2 regions of the Streptomyces sp. 12E genome follow, and region 1 is predicted to be linked to the other one. Evidence: riboswitches for the same ligand, from Rfam matches in the RefSeq annotation. Region 1 holds a riboswitch; the other holds the start of a gene.

The links. Region 1 has a riboswitch for cyclic di-AMP ahead of ACZ8ZB_RS30060 (M23 family metallopeptidase). Riboswitches for the same ligand answer to the same signal wherever they lie in the genome.
Region 2: linked by a shared signal. The riboswitch ahead of ACZ8ZB_RS25525 (M23 family metallopeptidase) and the one ahead of ACZ8ZB_RS30060 (M23 family metallopeptidase) in region 1 are both predicted to bind cyclic di-AMP.

Annotation. Positions count from the first base shown of each region.
Region 1 is NZ_JBVNCJ010000001.1:6,549,942-6,557,836, forward strand. It holds gene ACZ8ZB_RS30055 (alpha-galactosidase) at 1-1,960, shown strand, start outside; cyclic di-AMP (ydaO/yuaA leader) riboswitch at 2,281-2,435, shown strand; gene ACZ8ZB_RS30060 (M23 family metallopeptidase) at 2,440-3,381, shown strand; gene ACZ8ZB_RS30065 (SGNH/GDSL hydrolase family protein) at 3,587-4,372, shown strand; gene ACZ8ZB_RS30070 (MBL fold metallo-hydrolase) at 4,467-5,660, shown strand; gene ACZ8ZB_RS30075 (alpha/beta fold hydrolase) at 5,883-6,665, opposite strand; gene ACZ8ZB_RS30080 (NAD(P)H-dependent flavin oxidoreductase) at 6,912-7,895, shown strand, end outside.
Region 2 is NZ_JBVNCJ010000001.1:5,534,569-5,542,463, forward strand. It holds gene ACZ8ZB_RS25510 (DNA gyrase/topoisomerase IV subunit A) at 1-504, opposite strand, end outside; gene ACZ8ZB_RS25515 (M16 family metallopeptidase) at 1,009-2,391, shown strand; gene ACZ8ZB_RS25520 (M16 family metallopeptidase) at 2,388-3,776, shown strand; cyclic di-AMP (ydaO/yuaA leader) riboswitch at 3,978-4,142, shown strand; gene ACZ8ZB_RS25525 (M23 family metallopeptidase) at 4,155-4,928, shown strand; gene ACZ8ZB_RS25530 (GntR family transcriptional regulator) at 5,108-5,803, shown strand; gene ACZ8ZB_RS25535 (HPr family phosphocarrier protein) at 5,957-6,238, opposite strand; gene ACZ8ZB_RS25540 (bifunctional acetate--CoA ligase family protein/GNAT family N-acetyltransferase) at 6,410-7,895, shown strand, end outside.

The DNA.
Region 1 (7,895 bases):
GATCGCGCTCGCCGACGCGGAAGCCCTCGCCGCGCGCCCGCTGCCGGACGACTGGCCGTTCGAGTCCCGCCTGGACGGGCGCGAGGAGTACCCCGTCGAGGGCGGACCCCGCTTCGTCCGGCCCGCCCTGTCCGTACGCACCGCCGACGGGCGGCGCGGCACGGAGTGGACCTTCGAGGGCCACGAGAGCGACGACGGCGAACTCCGCCTCCGCTTCCGCGACGGCGATCTGACCGTCACCCTGCACTACCGGATGTGCGACGACGTGATCGAACGCCGGGTGACCCTGCACAACCGGGGCCCCGCGGTCGAGCTCCTGCGCGCCGACTCCGCCACCTGGACCCTGCCCGAGCGGGAGCACTGGCGGCTGTCCCAGCTGCACGGCCGCTGGGCCGCCGAGTCCCGGCTGACCCGCGCCCCGATCGGCCACGGCGAGAAGGTCATCGGCAGCCGCCGCGGACACACCGGACACCAGCACCTGCCCTGGGTCGCGCTCGACACCGACGCGACCGAGGAGCGCGGCGAGGTCTACGGCTGCGCCCTCGGCTGGTCCGGGTCCTGGCGCATCTGCGTCGCCCAGCTCCCCGACGCGCGCGTGCAGATCACCGGAGGCGCGGGACACGACGACTCCGGCCTGCTGATGCTGGGCACGGAGGAGACGTACGTCACGCCGGTCTTCGCCGGTCTGTGGAGCGACGGCGGCTTCGGCGGCGCCAGCCGCGCCTGGCACGCCTACCAGCGGACGTACGTCGTCCCGGACGCGGACCGGGACCGGCCCGTGCTGTTCAACTCCTGGGAGGCCACCGGGTTCGACATCTCCGAGGAGCAGCAGCGGACGCTCGCGCAGCGGGCCGCCGCGATGGGCGTCGAACTGTTCGTGGTCGACGACGGCTGGTTCGGGGCGCGGACGAGCGACCGGGCCGGGCTCGGTGACTGGACGCCCAACCCCGACCGCTTCCCCGGCGGCCTGAAACCCCTCGCCGACCACGTGCACGGGCTCGGGATGGAGTTCGGCATCTGGGTCGAGCCGGAGATGGTCAACCCCGACAGCGACCTGTACCGCGCGCACCCCGACTGGGTGCAGTTCCAGCCGGACCGGCGGCGCACGGAGTTCCGCAACCAGCTGGTGCTCAACCTCGCGCGCGACGACGTCCGGGAGTACCTCTGGGAGCGGCTGGACGGGCTGCTCTCCGGCGCCCCCGTCGACTATGTGAAATGGGACTTCAACCGCTGCTTCAGCGACGCCGGCTGGCCGGGCGACCCGTATCCGCAGCGGCTGTGGACCGACCACGTGCGCGGCCTGTACGCCCTGCTGGACCGGTTGCGGGCGGCCCATCCGGGCGTGGCCTTCGAGTCCTGCTCGGGCGGCGGCGGGCGGATCGACCTGGGGATCCTCTCCCGTACCGACCAGGTGTGGACCTCGGACAACACCGACCCGCTCGACCGGCTCGCCATCCAGCACGGCTTCAGCCAGATCCATCCGGCCCGGGTGATGGCCGCCTGGGTCACCGACAGCCCCAACGCGATGCTCAACGGACGGGTCAGTTCACTGCGCTTCCGGTTCGTCAGCGCCATGGCCGGGGTGCTCGGCGTCGGCGGCGACCTCGCGCGGTGGACCGAGGAGGAGCTCGCCGAGGCGCGGGAGTGGGTCGCGCTCTACAAGGAGATCCGGCCCCTCGTGCAACGCGGCGACCTGTACCGGCTGCGCCCTCCGGAGGGCGGGCTGAGCGCGGTGCAGTACGTCCTCGGTGACGAGACCGTCGTTCTCGCCTGCCTCCAGGCCCAGCACCACGGGGAGCCCGTCCCGGCCCTCCGGCTGCGCGGCCTCGACCCGGAGGCGTCGTACGAATGCCGCGAAACCGGCGAAACGCACCGGGGTGCCGTCCTGCTGCACCACGGGCTGCACACAGGCCTGCGGGGAGATCTGGACGCCGCGGTGTTCCGGCTGCGGCGCCTGTGATCGCACGATTAGAGCGTTCTGTCCGATTGGTGCACTTCGCCACAACCTGACCTGGAAAGAAAGGAGATGGGGGAGGGTGCGTGAGCATCGTCATACCCGTGACGATGCGTTGTCGCCATGTTCACGTAATTTCGTGGAGCGGCAAGGGAGTTCGCGCGGGGAAGGGGGTCCCGGCTGACGCTCGGTGACCTCTTTTCCGCATGTCGATCACGAAAAATCGCGTTCGCGGTGAACCTCGCGCTTGTCCCTCCGCGTCCGGGTCGCTTACGTTCGCCACCGATCCGGACGGACGCCTAGTCCTGCCGCCGCCCGGAGCCCGCACACACTGACCCGTCCACGGCAGGAACGGGGGACCCACAGGTACGACCGCCTGTTCCGGTTCCCGGAACGGCTCGGGGTTAAGCCGCGCGACAGCGCGGCCGGGCATCTCCAGCCCGCACCCGACAGCTCACCTCGTAGGCGCCGGAGAGGAATTCGACATGCCCGCGAAGGGTAAGCACCGCCGTACCAAGGCCCAGCGTTTCACCCGCTCCATCGCCATCGCCGGAACCGGTGGCGCCGCACTCGCCCTGCCGCTTCTCGGCGCCGCCGGCGCGCACGCCGCCACCCCGCAGACCGCCCCCGAGAAGGCCGTCCAGTCCCTTTCCGCCGGCCGGACGGCCGTCGCCGAGAAGGGCGACGAGGCCCGCACGTACACCGTGAAGGCCGGCGACTACCTCGCGAAGATCGCCGAGGCGGAGAACGTCGACGGCGGCTGGAAGAAGCTCTACGCGGACAACCGCGGGGCCATCGGTGACGACCCGTCACTCATCCACCCCGGTCTGGAGCTCTCCGTCGACGGCGAGGCCGCCACGGGCGCGCCGCAGGAGCCGTCCTCCGTCGAGGTCCCGCAGGCCCCGGAGCGGAGGACCGAGCAGCCGGCGGAGCAGCCCGTCGAGCAGCCCGCCGAGCAGTCCTCCCCGGACGCCTCCGCCCAGACCGCGAACACCGGCCAGGCCGCGAGCGCCTCCGGTCACAGCTCCCCGGTGCCCGGCGCCGGTGGTCTCGGCACCGCCTACAAGGTGGCCGGCAGCATGTGGTCCAGCGGCTACCACACCGGCGTCGACTTCGCCGTCCCGACCGGCACCTCACTGAAGGCCGTCGGCGCGGGCACCGTCGTCTCCGCGGGCTGGGCCGGCGCGTACGGCAACCAGGTCGTCGTCAAGCTCGACGACGGCTACTACGCCCAGTACGCCCACCTGTCCTCGCTCTCCGTCTCGGCCGGCCAGACCGTGACGGGCGGCCAGCAGGTCGGTCTCTCCGGCTCGACCGGCAACTCGACCGGCCCGCACCTGCACTTCGAGATCCGCACCACCCCGAACTACGGCTCGGACGTGGACCCGGTCGCCTACCTCAGCTCGAAGGGCGTCTCCATCGGCTGACCCCCGCGGCGACCTTCCCGACGCGCGCGCCGGAGGCCGGACCCCGATCCCCGGGTCCGGCCTCCGGCGTATTCCGGAATCGGCCGACATGTTGAGAGTGGCTTATCTCACCACACGTCAACCCTTCCTTACGGTCGCGTAGGTCACATTCGAAGGTGAATCATGAGCGGTTGTGGCAGACGATTCGAAGAGTGACGACAGAGCAGTGATCGGGTCGTACGTGGCGGTGGGGGACAGCTTCACCGAGGGCGTCGGCGACCCCGGCCCCGACGGGGCGTTCGTCGGCTGGGCCGACCGGTTCGCCGTGCTTCTCGCCGACCTCCGGCCCGAGGGCGACTTCGAGTACACCAATCTCGCCGTGCGCGGAAAGCTGCTGGACCAGATCGTGGCCGACCAGCTGCCGAGGGCGGTCGAACTCGCCCCCGACCTGGTCTCGTTCTGCGCGGGCGGCAACGACATCCTCCGCCCGGGCAGTGATCCGGACGAGGTGGCCGAGCGGTTCGAGAGGGCGGTCGCCGCGCTCACGGCCGTGTCCGGCACGGTGATGGTGACGACCGGGTTCGACACCCGTGGCGTGCCCTTGCTGAAGCATCTGCGCGGCAAGATCGCCACGTACAACGGGCATGTGCGGGCCGTCGCCGACCGCTACGGCTGCCCGGTGCTCGACCTGTGGTCCCTCAGGAGCGTCCAGGACCGCAGGGCCTGGGACGCCGACCGGCTGCACCTGTCGCCGGAGGGGCACACCCGTGTCGCGCTCCGCGCCGGGCAGGCCCTGGGCCTGGAGATCCCCGCCGATCCCGAACAGCCCTGGCCGCCCCTGCCGCCCCGCGGCGCGTTCGAGATCCGCCGGGACGACGTCCAGTGGGCCCGCGAGTACCTGGTGCCGTGGATCGGCCGCCGGCTGCGCGGGGAGTCGTCGGGCGATCACGTGATCGCCAAGGGGACGCTGTCGCCGGACGACATCAAGGGGCGGATCGCCGCGGTGGCGTGAGAGCCGTTCCGCCGGTCGCGGCCGTCCCCGGCACCGCGGTGCCGGGGACGGCCGCACATAATGGAATGTCTGACCGACTCTCCCTGGAGGCACCGTGGCCGGTTCCCGTTCCCAGAGCTCCGGGCCGCGCGCCCTGCGGCCCGTGGCCTTCGGCGCGGACCCGAGCGGCGAGCGCATGGCACGCATCCGCAGATCCCCGCACTTCAGGGACGGCGTGTTCCAGAACCCCGGGGGCGCCGCCCGGATCCGCCCGTCGGGGTCGACGCGGGACCTGGCGAAGACCTACTTCGACAGGGACTCCCGCTCCCGCCGCGCCCCGAAGGGCGCCGTCCCGGTGCACCCGACCACCCTGGCCGACATCTCCCGTCCGCCGGCCACCGGGCTGCGCCTGACCTGGACGGGCCATTCCAGCGTGCTCGCGGAGATCGACGGCCACCGGGTCCTGTTCGACCCCGTGTGGGGTGAGCGCTGCTCGCCGTTCCCCTTCGCCGGGCCCAGGCGACTGCACCCCGTGCCGCTGCCGCTGGCCGCGCTCGGCCCGGTCGACGTCGTCGTGATCTCCCACGACCACTACGACCACCTGGACCTGCCCACGATCAGGGCGCTGGCCGGCACGGACACCCTGTTCGCCGTGCCCCTCGGCGTCGGCGCCCACCTGGAGCGCTGGGGCGTGTCCGCCGGGCGGCTGCGCGAGCTGGACTGGCACGAGGCGACGCAGGTGGGCGGCCTCACCCTCACCGCCACCCCGGCCCGCCACTTCTGCGGCCGGGGCCTGCGCAACACCCAGCACACCCTGTGGGCCTCCTGGGCGGTCGCGGGTGAGAAGCACCGGATCTACCACAGCGGTGACACCGGCTACTTCGAGGGCTTCAAGGACATCGGCGCCGGCCACGGCCCGTTCGACGCCACGATGATCCAGGTCGGCGCGTACTCGGACTTCTGGCCCGACATCCACATGACGCCCGAGGAGGGCGTCCGGGCCCATCTCGACCTGCAGGGCGCAGAGGCGGCCGGCGTGCTGCTGCCCATCCACTGGGGGACGTTCAACCTGGCGCCGCACGCGTGGGCGGAGCCGGGGGAGTGGATGAAGGACGCGGCCGAGGAGGCCGGGCAGGCGGTGGCGTTCCCGCGGCCGGGCGAGCCGTTCGAGCCGGCGGGGAGGCTGCCGGTGGAGCCGTGGTGGCGGGCGGTCTCCGGTCCGATCGCGCACCCCTGGCGGCGTCCCCGGATCGTCGAGGGGGCGGCCGGGACGAGCAAGGGGGATCTCGACCTCGCCGGCGAGCGGTGACGCCGGCTCGGGACGAGCCCGGCGAGACGGCTTGGACACGGGAGCTTCTTCCGGCCGAAGAGCAGGATCGTGCGCCGCGGGCCCTGGACGGGGAGCCCCGGGTCGTCGTCCGAACACGCGTCGTGGAGCGCTGAGCATGCGGGAGGGGCCTGGCTGGGCGGCGGGGTCCGGACGGTCCTGTCCGGATGCTGCCGCCCCTGGCGGTCCGGCGCCCTCCGACAGTCAGCCGCTGATGGCGTCGAGCACCACCTGGGTGACCCGCTCGGGGTCGTCGGACATCGGTGAGTGCCCGCAGCCCTTGAGCGAGACGTACCGGGCGCCTGGAAGCAGCCGTGCTGCCCTGAGTCCCTGGTGGGGTGGGGTCATCAGGTCCCGTGTGCCCCAGCCGACCGTGACCGGGACCCCGGGGGTGAAGCCCCGCAGCCGGTAGGCGCGCGCAGCGCGCCGCGTCGGCTCGAAGCCGGGAGAGCGGGCCAGGTTGCGCAGCGCGTCGGCGGCCGCCGCCTCCGGGATCCGCCAGGGCCGGGCGGTGAGCTGCCAGAAGGCCATGGTGCGCCCGACGGGGTGTCCGGCGATCCAGTCGGGGCGCCCGGCGCAGGCTCGTGCCATCGCGTGGGCGGCGCGGAGCGATCCGAGGGCGTAGGCGGCCTCGGGGCGGGTCCACAGCCCGATGGGGGACAGCGTGACGGCGCTGCCGACCGCGCCGCTGCGGGCCAGTTCCAGGGTGACGGCCCCACCGAGGGAGTTCCCCGTGACGGGCGGGCGGGTGAGGCCGGCACCGGGGAGCCACTCGGCGACGGCGGCTGCCAGAGCCTCGACGGTGGGTGCGGTCCCTTCAGGGAGCGGGGGGCTGTCGCCGAAGCCCGGAAGGTCGACGGCCACCACCTCGTGTGCGCGGGCGAGACGCTCCAGGACGGGCGCCCAGCCGTCCCGGTCGAGTTGGAGGACGACCACCAGGGGCGGCCCGCTGCCGAGTCGCCGCGACACCAGTTCCAGGTCCGGCATATCCGCATCGTAGGGGGACGGTCCGGGACGCGCACCCGTGCACGGAAGCACGCGCCGGCGGCCCGTCACGCTCTCCCTCGGTCCGGAGTCCAAGCGCCCTGACCGGGACCCGGCATGATCCGGAAGACGAGTCCCCCAGACCGGTGCGATGGCCGTCCGTACCGTCCGGCAGGTGGCCGGGAACCTTCACGCCTAGGCTTGATGTCCGGAAGCTCCCTGTCTCGAGTCCTGTGGGATGGAGGCGCGATGCTGCGGACACGGGTGTGCGGAGTACTGGGCGTCGAGGTGCCGATCGTGCAGGGACCGCTCGGAGGGCCCTGGCAGCAGGGCGTGCGGCTTGCCGCGGCGGTCAGCGGTGCCGGGGCGCTGGGCAGTGTCCCCACCACGCTGCGCACGCCGGCGCAGGTCCGTGACGACGTGCGCCGGCTGCGAGACCTCACCGACCGGCCGTTCGCCCTGAACATGACCCGGCGGCCGTTCGACCCCGAGGTCTTCGACGCGGTGATCGCCGAGGCCCCACCGGTGTTCTCCTTCGCGCTCGGCGAGCCGGACGGCCTGGTGGCCCGTGTCCACGATGCCGGCGCGGTCTTCCTGCAGCAGGTGACGACGGTCGAGCAGGCGGTGCGCGCGGCCGATGTCGGCGTCGACGTGATCAGCGCGCAGGGCACCGAATCCGGCGGGTTCTGCGGCGATGTCAGCACGATGGCGCTGGTGCCGCAGGTCGTCGACGTCGTCCGGCCGCTGCCGGTACTCGCCTCCGGCGGTGTCGCCGACGGGCGGGGCATCGCCGCGGCACTGGCCCTGGGGGCGCAGGGCGTGAACATCGGCACCCGATTCCTGGCCTCGGTCGAATGCGGGGTCAGCGACGACTGGAAGGCGGCCGTCGTCTCCGCCGCCAGTCAGGACGCCGTCAAAGTGGCGTTCGCCGAGCACATCCTGCCCCCGCCGACCGAGGGCGGGTACACGACCGTCCCCCGGTCGCTGGGCACCCGGTTCGTCGAGGAGGGGAACGCCGGCCCCGAAGCGGCCGCCGCCCGGGCCGAGGTGTTGCGCAGCGAGGTGATGACGTCGATGCGCGACGGCACGGCGCACGAACTGATCCCGTTGACGGGCCAGACCGCCGGCCTCGTCCACGACATCGCCCCGGCCGCCGAACTCGTCCACCGGCTGATCACCGAGGCGGAGGCGACGCTACGCGCTCTGGCCGACCTGGCGTCGGCGAAGGACGGC
Region 2 (7,895 bases), 1.0 Mb from region 1:
CGGCTCCTGCTCCTGGCCGTCGTAGTTGGGCGCGAAGTCGACCGTGTCCTCGTCGATGGACTCGGTCATCAGGCTGGTGGCCTCGGCCATCCGGCACTCGGTGTACCGCATGGCGGCGGGCGGGTCGTCGTTGCCCAGCGAGCCGAAGTTGCCGTGGCCGTCGACCAGGGGGACGCGCATCGAGAACGGCTGGGCCATGCGGACCAGGGCGTCGTAGATCGACGCGTCGCCGTGGGGGTGCAGCTTGCCCATGACCTCGCCGACGACGCGGGCGCACTTCACGTAACCGCGCTCGGGCCGCAGGCCCATCTCGTTCATCTGGTAGACGATGCGGCGGTGCACCGGCTTGAGGCCGTCGCGCGCGTCCGGCAGGGCGCGGGAGTAGATGACCGAGTACGCGTACTCGAGGAAGGAGCCCTGCATCTCGTCGACGACGTCGATGTCGAGGATCTTCTCCTCGTACGAGTCGTCGGGCGGCGGGGTCTTCGTGCTGCGGCGGGCCATCGCTGCCGGCTCCTTGCTGAAGCGTGGGACGGGATCTGATGCGGACCATTGTGGACCGTCGCACTGACAGGCGGGACCAGGGCCCGCTCGTGGACGCCTCCGGGGAGGGCAGGGTACGCGGCGTGTGCGGACCGTTCCCGCGCGGGGTTCCCGGTGATCGGGGCGCCGCGGAACGGGGGTTCGCCGCACGGCCCGGCGCCCTGCGGAGCGCCTCCCCCGCAGGGGCGCCCCCGGCGCCCGCCCTCCCCCACGCTCGGCTTCGCCCGGGCGGGAGGCGTCCCCGTCCCCCGGGGTGCGTCTCCCGGGCCTTCGAGGCGCCGGGGAGGCACGGACGCCCGTGGAGCACGGAGGCACGGCCGCCCGCGGTCGTGCGCCGGCATTCTCGCTCTCGGCGTAGCCCGCCCCCGGCGGGAACTTCGCCGGGGCTCCGCGCGCTTGCATACAGTGGCAGGACCGGCAGAAACGGCGGGTTCGACGACCGCCTCCGCGATCGAAGGGACGTACATGCCCATGGGTCACACGGCCACAGCCCAGGCAGGCTCCGGCGGCCTGACAGCGACCGAGCACCGCCTGGCCAACGGCCTGCGCGTGGTGCTCTCCGAGGATCACCTGACCCCGGTCGCCGCGGTGTGCCTCTGGTACGACGTGGGTTCGCGTCACGAAGTCAAGGGACGCACCGGCCTGGCTCACCTCTTCGAGCACCTGATGTTCCAGGGCTCCGCCCAGGTGAAGGGCAACGGTCACTTCGAGCTGGTGCAGGGCGCCGGCGGCTCCCTCAACGGCACCACCAGCTTCGAGCGCACCAACTACTTCGAGACCATGCCCGCCCACCAGCTGGAGCTCGCCCTCTGGCTGGAGGCCGACCGCATGGGCTCCCTGCTGACCGCCCTGGACGACGAGTCCATGGAGAACCAGCGGGACGTCGTCAAGAACGAGCGCCGCCAGCGCTACGACAACGTCCCCTACGGCACGGCCTTCGAGAAGCTGACCGCCCTGGCCTACCCGGAGGGCCACCCGTACCACCACACGCCCATCGGCTCGATGGCGGACCTGGACGCGGCCACCCTGGAGGACGCGCGCCGGTTCTTCCGCACGTACTACGCGCCGAACAACGCCGTGCTCTCGGTCGTCGGCGACATCGACCCGGAGCAGACGCTCGCCTGGATCGAGAAGTACTTCGGCTCCATCCCGGGCCACGACGGCAAGCCCGCCCCGCGCGACGGCTCGCTGCCCGAGGTCATGGGCGGGCAGCTGCGCGAGGTCGTGGAGGAGGAGGTCCCCGCGCGTGCGCTGATGGCCGCCTACCGGTTGCCCGAGGACGGCACGCGCGCGTGCGACGCCGCCGACCTGGCGCTCACCGTCCTCGGCGGCGGCGAGTCCTCGCGGCTCTACAACCGGCTGGTACGGCGCGACCGCACGGCCGTGGCCGCCGGCTTCGGCCTGCTGCGGCTGGCCGGGGCGCCCTCCCTGGGCTGGCTGGACGTGAAGACGTCCGGCGACGTGGAGGTGCCGGTCATCGAGGCCGCCATCGACGAGGAGCTCGCCCGGTTCGCCGAGGAGGGTCCCACGGCGGAGGAGATGGAGCGCGCGCAGGCCCAGCTGGAGCGCGAGTGGCTCGACCGGCTCGGCACGGTCGCCGGCCGCGCCGACGAACTGTGCCGGTACGCGGTCCTGTTCGGCGACCCGCAGCTCGCCCTGACCGCCGTACAGCGCGTCCTGGAGGTGACGGCGGAGGAGGTGCAGGAGGTCGCCAAGGCCCGGCTGCGCTCCGACAACCGCGCGGTGCTCGTCTACGAGCCGGTCGCCCCGCAGGCCGAGGACCCCGAGGAAGCCGCCGCAGCCGCCGCAGCCGCCGGCGCCGACGAGAACGAGGAGACGGCGAAGTGACCGAGCTCGCCACGATGGACTTCCACCCGCGGCCGCAGGCGGGCGAGGCCAAGCCCTGGGCCTTCCCGGCCCCCGAGCGGGGCACGCTCGACAACGGCCTGACCGTGCTGCGCTGCCACCGCCCCGGCCAGCAGGTCGTCGCCGTCGAGGTGCTCCTCGACGCGCCCCTTGAGGCCGAGCCGGCCGGTCTCGACGGTGTCGCCACGATCATGGCGCGGGCCTTCTCCGAGGGCACCGACAAGCACTCCGCCGAGGAGTTCGCCGCCGAGCTGGAGCGCTGCGGCGCCACCCTGGACGCGCACGCCGACCACCCCGGCGTCCGCCTCAGCCTGGAGGTGCCGGCCTCCCGGCTCACCAAGGGTCTCGGGCTGCTCGCCGACGCGCTCAGGGCGCCCGCGTTCGCCGACAGCGAGGTCGAGCGGCTGGTCCGCAACCGCCTCGACGAGATCCCGCACGAGCTGGCCAACCCCTCCCGCCGCGCCGCCAAGGAGCTCTCCAAGGAGCTGTTCCCGGCGAGTTCGCGCATGTCGCGTCCCCGCCAGGGCACCGAGGAGACGGTCACCGGCATCGACTCCGCGGCCGTACGCGCCTTCTACGAGAAGCACGTCCGCCCCGCCACGGCCACCGTCGTGGTCGTCGGCGACCTCACCGGCATCGACCTGGACGCGCTGCTCGGCGGCACCCTGGGCGCCTGGACCGGCTCCCCGGCCCGGCCGCGGCCCGTTCCGCCGGTGGTCGCGGACGACACCGGCCGCGTCGTGATCGTGGACCGCCCCGGCGCCGTCCAGACGCAGCTGCTGATCGGCCGCATCGGGCCCGACCGGCACGACCGCGTGTGGCCCGCGCAGGTGCTCGGCACGTACTGCCTGGGCGGCACCCTCACGTCCCGCCTGGACCGCGTCCTGCGCGAGGAGAAGGGATACACCTACGGCGTACGGTCGTTCGGGCAGGTCCTCAGGTCCGCCCCGGACGGCACCGGCGCGGCGATGCTGGCGATCAGCGGCTCCGTCGACACCCCGAACACCGGCCCCGCCCTCGACGACCTGTGGACGGTGCTGCGCACGCTCGCCGCGGAGGGGCTCACCGACGACGAACGCGACGTCGCAGTGCAGAACCTCGTGGGTGTGGCGCCGCTCAAGTACGAGACCGCCGCGGCCGTCGCGAGCACCCTGGCCGACCAGGTCGAACAGCACCTGCCCGACCACTACCAGGCCGATCTGTACCGGCAGTTGGCCGCGACCGGCACCGTGGAGGCCACCGCGGCCGTCGTGAACGCCTTCCCGGTGGACCGCCTGGTGACGATCCTCGTCGGCGACGCGGCGCAGATCAAGGCGCCGGTGGAGGCCCTCGGGATCGGTGAAGTCACCGTCGTGAGCGCCGAGTAGCACGCCGCGACGGCGCACACGCGCACGGGCCCTGGTGGCGGGAGAGCCACCAGGGCCCTCTTATGCCCGAATCGGGGCGGAAGTTGCCTGTCTGCCCTGTGGGATGCGCTACAAAAACCCGGATCCGTTTGAGGATGGGGAGGCGTCCCGCTTAGCTTCGTCCGGGCTGTTCGTCGGGCAGTGCGCCGCACCCGCGGCACCGGACAGCCATCGCCGAGTCCCCGTACGGCGCGAGCCAGGGGAGCCGGGGACCCGCATGAGTCCCTGGGGTGAATCGGACGCCCGCGCGTGTCGCGAGGGGGCCCGTAGGAGACCTTCCTGCTCCGAACCCGTCAGCTAACCCGGTAGGCGAGAGGGAAGGAAAGGACCAGCCTGTACATGGCGTTCACCCGCGCCCCGGGCAAGCACCGTCGTCCCAGCAGGATGCAGCGCGGCACCGCCCGCGCGGCGGGCGTCGCGGCGCTCACCACCACCGGTGCCGTCGGCTCCCTCGCGGCTCCCGCGCTCGCCGCCGAGCCCGCTGCCGCGCAGACCGGCCTCACGCCCGTGGTCACCCTGGGCGACGAGGTCGCCGACCGGATCGACGCCCAGGCGGCCGCCCAGCACGAGGCGGCCCGGGAGGCGGCCGAGGCCGCCGCGCGGAGGGCCGCCGAGGAGGCCGCGCGCGAGAAGGCCGCCGAGGAGGCCGTGCAGGCCCGCGCGGAGAAGGAGCGCGCCGCGCGGGAGGCCGAGCGCGAGCGCCTCAACACCTTCGTCTCCCCGATCCCCGGCTCGTACGTCTCGACCAGTTACCAGGCCGGCAGCTCGCTGTGGTCCTCCGGCAGCCACACCGGTGTCGACTTCCACGCCGCGAGCGGCACCCCCGTCCAGTCGGTCGGCGTCGGCACCGTCGTCGAGGCCGGCTGGGGCGGCTCGTACGGCAACCAGGTCGTCATCAAGATGCACGACGGCACGTACACCCAGTACGCCCACCTGTCGTCCATCGGCGTCTCGGTGGGCCAGCAGGTCGCCGCCGGGCAGCGGATCGGGCTCTCCGGCGCCACCGGCAACGTCACGGGCGCGCACCTGCACTTCGAGGCCCGTACGACCGCCGAGTACGGCTCCGACCTCGATCCCGTCGCCTACCTCCGCGCGCACGGCGTCAGCCTCTGACCCGCCCGCTTCCCGGTGCCCCGGCTCCCCGAGCCGGGGCACCGGTGTTTCCGGTCGGCGCTCGTCCAAAAAATGTGCATGGATTCCGGCCCGCCGTCGTGAATTACCGCTGATTGCAATAGAGTCACGGAACACACGTCAATCGTCGGCGTTTCACGGGGATTAAGCGGAGGTCGGTCATGCGTATTCCCGCGCACTCGGTGTGCACGGCGATCCGGGACGACATCGTCGCGGGTGTCCACGAGCGCGGCGGCCGGCTCACCGAGGAGGTCCTCGCCCGCCGTTACGGCGTCTCCCGCGTCCCGGTCCGGGAGGCGCTGCGCACGCTGGAGGCCGAGGGGTTCGTGGTGACCCGGCGGCACGCGGGCGCGTGCGTCGCGGAACCCACCGAGCAGGAAGCCGCCGACCTGCTGGAGATGCGCATGCTCCTGGAGCCGCTCGGCGCCTCCCGCGCGGCCCAGCGCCGCACCGAGGCCCATCTGAAGGTGCTGCGCGGCCTGGTCCGGCTGGGGCAGGAACGTGCCCGCCAGGGCCGCAGCGACGACCTGCGCTCCCTGAGCGGCTGGTTCCACGAGACGCTCGCCCAGGCCACCGGCAGTCCGGCGCTGTCCTCGGCGCTGACCCAGCTGCGGCACAAGATCGCCTGGATGTACGCCGCCGAGGGGCCGTCCGACCCGGTCGAGCACTGGGCGGAGCACGGCGCGATCGTGGACGCCGTGGCGCGCGGCGACGGCGACCGCGCGCGGTCCGTCACGGCGCTGCACACCGAGCGCGCGAGCACCGGGCACCGCCTGCGCTTCGCCCCCGGCGCCGGCCGCGCGGACCGTGTGAGGAACTCGCAACATGCCGTAAACACGACGGGTCTCCGGCATTAACACGGGTGCCGTATACAAAGGGGGAGTAATTCCGGGGGGTTTTCGCGCTGCCCGGAAAAGGGAAAGCGAAAGGCCCGCCCGGTGCTCCGGTCGGGCCTTTCGGTGTCACGGGCGGGTGTCCGACGAAAAGACGATTCCCGCGATCGTGAATGCTCAGACGGTCTCGGGAAGTTCCTCGAGGCCCTCGGAGACCAGCTTCGCCAGACGGTCCAGGGCGGCGTCGGCGCCCTCGGCGTCGGAGGCGAGGACGATCTCCTCGCCGCCCTGGGCGCCCAGGCCCAGGACGGCCAGCATGGAGGCCGCGTTGACGGGGGTGCCCCCGGCCTTGGCGATCGTCACCGGGACGCCTGCGGCCGTGGCGGCTCGGACGAAGATGGAGGCGGGGCGGGCGTGGAGACCCTCGGCCCAGCCGACGTTGACGCGGCGCTCAGCCATGTGTTGCTGCCCTTCACTGTTCAGGGTTGTCTAGACCAGTTTCCCACATCGTGAAACGTGCCCGGAGCGGCGTCCGCTCCCGGTGGCGGCCGGACCGCGGCCTCGGTCCGGCTGTCGTCCACCACAGACTGCCTCGCGCCGTCGTCGTACGCGAGCCGTACTCTGGGGCCCATGCAGACCTCGTCGGACCGGCACGAGTACCCCGCCCACTGGGAAGCCGACGTGGTGCTGCGCGACGGCGGCACCGCGCGCATCCGCCCCATCACCGTCGATGACGCCGAGCGCCTGGTCAGCTTCTACGAGCAGGTGTCGGACGAGTCGAAGTACTACCGCTTCTTCGCGCCCTACCCGCGCCTGTCCGCCAAGGACGTCCACCGCTTCACGCACCACGACTTCGTGGACCGGGTGGGACTCGCGGCCACCGTCGGCGGCGAGTTCATCGCCACCGTACGCTACGACCGGATCGGCGCCGACGGCACGCCCGCATCCCCCCACCCGTCGCCCGCCGCCACCCTTGCCGCAGGGCGCTCCGCGCCCGCCCCCTCCGTCCCCGACGAGGCCGAGGTCGCCTTCCTCGTGCAGGACGCCCACCAGGGCCGGGGCGTCGCCTCCGCCCTCCTCGAACACATCGGCGCCGTCGCGCGGGAGCGCGGCATCCGCAGGTTCGCGGCCGAGGTGCTGCCCGCCAACACCAAGATGATCAAGGTGTTCACCGACGCCGGGTACACCCAGAAGCGCAGCTTCGAGGACGGGGTCGTCCGCCTGGAGTTCGACCTCGAGCCCACCGACCGCTCCATGGCCGTGCAGTACGCGCGCGAACAGCGTGCCGAGGCGCGTTCGGTGCAGCGGCTGCTCGCCCCCGGCTCGGTGGCCGTCGTCGGCGCCGGCCGCACGCCCGGCGGGGTGGGCCGCAGCGTCCTCGACAACCTCCGGGACACCGGGTTCACCGGCCGGCTGTACGCCGTGAACAAGGCGCTGGGGGAGGGGGAGAAGGAGCTCGGCTCGGTGCCCGCGTTCCGCTCGGTGCGGGACATCGACGGGCCCGTCGACCTCGCGGTCGTCGCCGTGCCCGCCGAGCACGTCCCCGACGTCGTCACCGAGTGCGGCGAGCACGGCGTGCAGGGGCTCGTCGTCGTCTCCGCCGGCTACGCCGAGTCCGGCCCCGACGGCCGCGAACGCCAGCGCGCCCTCGTACGGCAGGCACGCTCGTACGGGATGCGGATCATCGGCCCGAACGCCTTCGGCGTCGTCAACACCTCCGCGGACGTACGGCTGAACGCCTCGCTCGCCCCCCGGATGCCCCGCCCGGGCCGGATCGGGCTGTTCGCCCAGTCCGGCGCCATCGGCGTCGCCCTGCTGTCCCGCCTGCACCGGCGCGGCGGCGGCGTCACCGGCGTCACCGGCGTGTCCACCTTCGTGTCGTCCGGCAACCGGGCCGACGTCTCCGGCAACGACCTCCTGCAGTACTGGCACGAGGACCCCGACACCGACGTCGTCCTGATGTACCTGGAGTCCATCGGCAACCCGCGCAAGTTCACCCGCCTCGCCCGCCGGACCGCGGCGGCGAAGCCGCTGGTCGTGGTCCAGGGCGCACGCCACGGAGCGGGGCCCCGGGGGCACGCCGTACGGGCGACCCGGCTGCCCCACGCGACGGTGT